DNA from 2 places in the Pseudomonas sp. FP1742 genome. Region 2 is predicted to be linked to the other one. Evidence: riboswitches for the same ligand, from Rfam matches in the RefSeq annotation. Region 2 holds a riboswitch; the other holds the start of a gene.
The links. A riboswitch is a leader RNA that binds a small molecule or an ion and turns the genes downstream of it on or off. The one in region 2 is predicted to bind cobalamin.

Region 1 (3,406 bases), 2.1 Mb from region 2:
TTGGCGACCAGATCAGGGTTTTGCGGCTCGACGCGAACATCGACGTGTTGCCCGTAATAGCTGTAAGGCCAGCCATAGAACCCGCCGTCCTTCACTGAAGTGATGTAGTCCGGCACCAGGTCGCTGCCGATTTCGTCACGCTCGTTGACTGCGGTCCACAGTGCGCCGCTCTGAGGCTCCCAGGCCAGGCCGTTCGGGTTACGAATCCCGGAAGCGAAGATCCGATGGTTGCCGGTGGCGCGATCCACTTCCCAGATCGCCGCGCGACCTTCCTCCTGATCCATGCCGTTTTCGCCGACGTTACTGTTCGAACCCACGGTGACGTACAGCTTGCTGCCGTCCTTACTGGCGATGACATTTTTGGTCCAGTGGTGATTTCGCGTGCCGCCCGGCAAATCGACCACTTTGATTGGCTGTGCCTTGATCGCTGTCTCGCCGTTTTCATAGTGAAAACGCAGCAAACGGTCGGTGTCGGCGACATACAGGTCTTTGCCAACCAGGGTCATGCCGAAAGGCGAGTTGAGGTTTTCCAGGAACACCGTGCGGGTTTCGGCGACGCCGTCGTGGTCCTTGTCCCGCAGCAGAGTGATGCGGTTCGGGCTGGGGACGCCGGCACCGGCGCGGCCCATGACTTTGCCCATGATCCAGCCGCGAATGCCTTTGCTGTCATCGGATTTGGCCGGCGCGTTGGTTTCGGCCACCAGTACGTCACCGTTGGGCAGCACGTAGAGCCAGCGCGGATGCTCGAGGCCTTCGGCAAACGCTACTACTTGAGTGCCTGCGGCGGCGACGGGTTTTTTACCTTGAGGCCAGCCGATCGCCGGGGCGATGTTCACCGTCGGGATCAGGGTTTTGTTCGGTTCTGGCAGCTTGGGCGACGGTCCGGTGCCGTCCGAGACTTGCAGGCTGGAGGTTTCACCACAGGCGGCGAGCCCTCCGGCGAGCGCGATGATGAACACGAGCTGGGGTTTGCGCATTACTGATCTTCCCTATGAATGCATTGACGTAATCATAGAGAAGCGTAGCTGCGTGATGGTTCAACCGGTCAGCCGCGGGCTTCCTTGAACAGCACGGCGATCCCTGGGTGGTAGTTGCCGGCCTCATTGCGCAACTTGCGGTAGGCGTAAGGGAAATACCAGGCCACGGCGCAGGTGTGTTCCTTTTGCAGGTCGTCGAGCATGTCCTGGAGTTCTTCCGGGGTGGCGCTGTGCTGGGCTTTTTGCGGGGCGACAAACAGGCAGCCGAGTTTCAGGTCGCTGGCGTAGCTGATGCGCTTCGCGTCGCTGGTGATGTCCGCCAGTGCCTGGGTCAGGTTCAGGCTATTGACCCGTGGCCAGCGCTGGGTGGCCTGCAGGTAAGCGCGTTCTTCGCTGGTAGCGATAAACAGATCGGCGCGGGCGTTGCGTTCGCCTTCTTCGGTCTGTTTGCGCGACGGTGTTTGCTGCAGCGTGACCATTTCCGCCATCCAGGCTGCGGCAGAGAGCAGGCCGAGGTTGGCGCTTTCGTCGTACCAGTAAGGCGTATCGTTATCGCCGCGCACGGCGTTGTAGCGGTCGATACAGTCAAACCAGCGTTCCAGCACCGGGCGCAGGAATTCCAGCTTCGGATTGCTGATGATCATGCCTTGCATGTGGCTCACCCTTGTTATTGTGTTATGAGGTTGTGGCTCTTTGATATCACTGCTGGCAGTGTGGCACAAGATTGGCGTCAGTAAATTGATCGACGGCAGTTATTCGCTCACTGGTGTCCCGTCTTCAATTGACGCTCCACCCCCAACCCTCTAACCTTCGCGGCTTGTTTCAGGTGCTCTGTGGCCTTGGTCGACAGAGTGAAACAGGGAAGCCGGTGAGTGAGTTTCTTCAAGCGAAGAACGATCACGATCCCGGCGCTGCCCCCGCAACGGTAAATGAGTGAAGACTGTGCCTTGAGCCACTGTGTCGACTGTCGACATGGGAAGGCGCGCAGTTGGCCCCGCGCCGCTCATGAGCCCGGAGACCGGCCTGATCCATCCAAGCGGCATCACGGTGGGCGATGCCAGGCTTCTTGCCGTCTATTCTTGTGCCTGCCCGCCGTTATCCAGCCTCAACGGAGAGCTCCCCCATGACTGATACCCCCGATCGTGACGAACGCCATCTGGCGCGCATGCTGCGCAAAAAAGCCGTGATCGACGAACGCATCGCCAACTCGCCGAATGAGTGCGGCCTGCTGCTGGTACTTTCCGGCAACGGCAAAGGCAAGAGCAGTTCGGCGTTCGGCATGCTCGCGCGCTCCATGGGCCACGGCATGCAGTGCGGCGTGGTGCAGTTCATCAAGGGGCGCAGCAGCACCGGCGAGGAGCTGTTCTTCCGGCGTTTCCCGGAGCAAGTGCGTTTTCATGTGATGGGCGAGGGCTTCACCTGGGAAACCCAGGACCGCCAGCGTGACATCGCCGCCGCCGAGGCCGCGTGGGCGGTGTCCCGCGAACTGCTGAGCGATCCGTCCATTGGCCTGGTGGTGCTCGATGAATTGAACATCGCCCTCAAGCACGGTTACCTCGATCTGGATCAGGTGCTCAGCGACTTGCAGGCCCGTCCGCCGATGCAGCATGTGGTGGTCACTGGCCGTGGCGCCAAACCGGAGATGATCGAACTGGCTGACACCGTCACCGAAATGGGCATGATCAAGCACGCCTTCCAGGCCGGGATCAAAGCGCAAAAAGGCGTCGAGTTGTGATTCAGCCACGTCATTGCCCGGCGGTACTGATCGCCGCGCCGGCTTCCGGTCAGGGCAAGACCACCGTCACCGCCGCGCTCGCCCGTTTGCATCGCAATCAGGGGCGCAAGGTGCGCGTGTTCAAATGCGGCCCGGACTTTCTCGACCCGATGATTCTCGAGCGCGCCAGCGGTGCGCCGGTTTATCAACTGGACATGTGGATGGTCGGCGAGCAGGAAAGTCGTCGTCTGTTGTGGGAAGCCGCTGGCGAAGCCGATCTGATCCTCATCGAAGGCGTGATGGGGCTGTTTGACGGTACGCCTTCCAGCGCCGACCTAGCGCGGCATTTCGGCGTGCCGGTGCTCGGCGTGATCGACGGCACCGCCATGGCGCAGACGTTTGGCGCGCTGGCCCTGGGCTTGGCGCGCTATCAGCCGGATTTGCCGTTTGCCGGCGTATTGGCCAACCGGGTCGGCACCGTCCGGCATGCGCAGTTGCTCGAAGGCAGCCTGACGGAAGGCTTGCGCTGGTACGGCGCGCTGTCCCGGGAAACGGGGATCGAATTGCCGAGTCGGCATCTCGGCCTGGTACAGGCCAGCGAATTGAATGATCTCGATCTGCGCCTCGATGCGGCGGCTGACTCACTGGCCAGCAGTTGCGACGTGGCACTGCCGCCGGCCGTGGAATTCGCCGCGCCTGAAATGATCGCGGCCGA
Region 2 (3,406 bases):
CTGATGATTCGCCCGTCCAGTTCCGGCAGAGCGATATGCATCGCCAGATCGCGAGGACCGAGGCCCTGCTCGCTTGCCAGCCAACCGGGTTCGTTGTCCTGGGCACAGATGGCCTGGATCACCGGGATGTTGCGACGAAACGGCCGCAGGTGCGGCGCTTCGGGGCTGGACTGGGCGAAACCGGTGGTGTTGAGAATCACCCCCGCCTCGACTTCATCCAGCAAGTCCTCGACCACCATCAGGCAGCCGGATTCTTTCAGACTGGCCACAGCAATCGGCAACGGGTTGAGCCCCGCCGCCTGCAAACGCTGGCAGAAAACATCGATGAAACCGGTGTTCGCCGCCTGCAAGTGCGAGCGGTAAAACAACACCGCCGCCACCGGTTGACCGGTTTGCCAATCGGCTTGCCAATCCTGAAGGTGCGCGGGGCTTTTTTGCGGGTGGTAGATCGCGGTGCGCGGCAGGGTTTGTGGCTCGGCCCAGGCGTAATCGCGACCCAGCCAGCGATTGGCCAGACAGCGGAAAAAATCCAGGGCATTGCCCATGCCGCCCTGGCGCAAAAACTGCCAGAGCCGGTCGCGGTCTTCGGGAAGCACCGTACTCAAGTCGCTGAGTTCCGGGTCCGGGCGATCATCGCCCGGTACCAGAATCAGCTGTACACCGCGCTGGGACAATTCCACCAGACGCTCGATGCCATAACGCCAATAGGCGATGCCGCCGTGCAGCGAGATCAGAATCACCTTGGCGTGACGCAGCACCTCGTCGACATACAGATCGACCGAGGCGTGATTCTGCACCTGCATCGGGTTGGCCAGGCGCAGGCTCGGGTAATCGTCGGGCAACTGCTGCGCCGCTTCGGCGAGCAACGCCAGGCTGGAATCGCCGCTGCACAGGATCACCAGCTCGGCGGGGGTTTGTCCAAGGTCGGCAATGTTGTCATCCGACACGAATCCGCCGGGCTGGGTCCTGAGCAGGTGCATGGTTTAAACGCTGAGCGCAGCGCGCAATTGCGCTTCGAGCGCAGCGGCGTCCAGATCCTGACCGATCAACACCAGACGGGTGTTGCGCGCCTCTTCGGCGCCCCACTGGCGGTCGAAGTGTTTGTCGAACCGCGTGCCCACGCCCTGAATCAACAGGCGCATCGGTTTGTTCGGCACCGCCGCAAAACCTTTGACCCGCAGGATGCCGTGCTGAACCACCAATTGAGTCAGCGCATCCATCAGCAGGCTTTCGTCGGCTTGTGGCAGCTCAATGGAGATGGAATCGAATGCATCGTGGTCATGATCGTCTTCACCTTCATGGTGATGATCGTGATGACTGTGGCGGCTGTCGATGTGTTCTTCGGAACCGGCGCCGAGGCCAATCAGCACGTCCAGTGGCAGGCGACCGCTGCTGGCCTCGATGACTTTTACCGCCGGCGGCAGCTCTTCGGCGACTTCCAGGCGCACGCGGGCCAGGTCCGTGGCGCTGATCAGGTCAGCCTTGTTGAGGATTACCAGGTCGGCGCTGGCCAGTTGGTCGGCGAACAGCTCGTGCAGCGGCGATTCGTGGTCCAGGTTCGGGTCGAGTTTGCGCTGGGCGTCCACTTGATCCGGGAACGCGGCGAAAGTGCCGGCGGCCACGGCCGGGCTGTCGACCACGGTGATCACCGCGTCAACGGTGCAGGCACTGCGGATTTCCGGCCACTGGAAGGCTTGAACCAAAGGCTTTGGCAGGGCCAGGCCCGAGGTTTCGATGAGAATGTGGTCGAGGTCGCCGCGACGCGCGACGAGTTCGCGCATCACCGGGAAGAACTCTTCCTGAACGGTGCAGCACAGGCAGCCGTTGGCCAGTTCATAGACACGACCGCTGGCCTCTTCTTCGGTGCAGCCGATGGAGCACTGCTTGAGGATCTCGCCATCGATGCCCAGCTCGCCGAACTCGTTGACGATCACCGCGATGCGACGGCCCTGGGCGTTGTCGAGCATGTGCCGCAGCAAGGTGGTTTTGCCCGAGCCGAGGAAGCCGGTAACGATGGTGACGGGGAGTTTGGCCAGTGTTTTCATCGGATGCCCTTTGGCAAGGTGGCGGGCATACGGGACGACGACCGGCAACGCGGGGGCGCGTGCCTGAAGAGTTCGCCACCGGATCACCCCGCCCGGTTGAAAGTGAGAATCTGTGTCGAGGCAGGTCTCCTGGCTGACGGTGTGCCAATCGTTGGACTGGCGTTTGCTGCGCCTTCCCGCGAGCCTGATGGATCAGGGTTTGCAGTGGCGTGGCAGCGAACATCACCGTTCACAGTTGCGGGGGCAGCCGCGGCATCGACCGCGTTCCCTTCTTAGCTTCGGCAAACGCCGAAGAACCTCGAAAGCGCAAGGCTACGCATCGTGTGGGGGCGGGTCAATGTCCACCTGAGTTCTCTGGCGCCTGAGACGACGCCTTCGTGAGCAAGCCCGCTCCCACATTTGAAATGCGTTCCCCTGTGGGAGCGGGCTTGCTCGCGAAAGGAGCGACTCGGTATCCAAGTGAGAACCCTTGCCAATTGACGCCCAACCCTCGCCCATGCTCTCCTACACGCCTTGTTACGGGTGCCTTTCACAGGGTGAAACGGGAAACCGGTGAATCATGTGCTTTACTCTAAAGCCATGTCAGTCCGGTGCTGCCCCCGCAACGGTAAGCGAGTGAAGCGTCAGATCCACTGTGCCGGTCATCCGGCATGGGAAGGTGATGCTTGCAGGTTTCGGCACAAGCCCTGCCCCTCGCGAGCCCGGAGACCGGCCCGCAACAGCAAGTGAGTTTTACCTTCACTGAATAACAAACCCGCGGTGGGCGGGCGCTGTTCGAAATTTCTGCGTGCCCCGGCGTGCGGAGGTTCTCATGCGCTCTATTCACCCGCTGACAGACCAGAGGGAAGCGCCATGTCGATCATCAGCACTACCGGCCACGCCACAGCCAGCACCACCACAACCCTGACTCAACGCCTGACCGCCGCCGTGTGTGCGTCGATCCTTGGCGCCAGCCTTGTGTATTTCGCCGGTTTCTCGCACATCGCAGCGGTACACAACGCCGCGCACGACACCCGTCACAGCTCCGCGTTTCCGTGCCATTGAGACCTGTTGACATGATCAAGCGTATTGCGCAAACCGCAGGTTTCACCGGGCTGCTGGCCGCGCTGCTATTGACCCTGCTGCAAAGCTTCTGGGTCGCCCCGCTGATTCTGCAGGCCGAGACCTACGAAAAATCCGAGCCGGCCGTTGTTGAAGTTCACGAACACGCCGCAGGTGCTGCGGCTCATACCCACGATGCCGAAGCCTGGGAGCCGGAAGACGGCTGGCAGCGCGTGCTGTCCACTACCGGCGGCAACCTGGTGGTGGCTGTCGGTTTCGCCCTGATGCTTGCGGGTCTCTACACTCTGCGCGCACCGACC

Region 1: it holds a riboswitch for cobalamin, as region 2 does, so the genes downstream of both, cobO (cob(I)yrinic acid a,c-diamide adenosyltransferase) here and cobW (cobalamin biosynthesis protein CobW) in region 2, are expected to answer to the same signal.

Annotation. Positions count from the first base shown of each region.
Region 1 is NZ_CP117460.1:1,838,359-1,841,764, forward strand. Features, by position in the region: gene PSH64_RS08265 (sorbosone dehydrogenase family protein) at 1-977, opposite strand, end outside; gene PSH64_RS08270 (hypothetical protein) at 1,046-1,630, opposite strand; cobalamin riboswitch at 1,785-2,019, shown strand; gene cobO (cob(I)yrinic acid a,c-diamide adenosyltransferase) at 2,101-2,712, shown strand; gene PSH64_RS08280 (cobyrinate a,c-diamide synthase) at 2,709-3,406, shown strand, end outside.
Region 2 is NZ_CP117460.1:3,893,010-3,896,415, forward strand. Features, by position in the region: gene cobN (cobaltochelatase subunit CobN) at 1-980, opposite strand, end outside; gene cobW (cobalamin biosynthesis protein CobW) at 984-2,045, opposite strand; cobalamin riboswitch at 2,147-2,361, opposite strand; cobalamin riboswitch at 2,549-2,777, shown strand; gene PSH64_RS17210 (CbtB-domain containing protein) at 2,898-3,089, shown strand; gene PSH64_RS17215 (CbtA family protein) at 3,101-3,406, shown strand, end outside.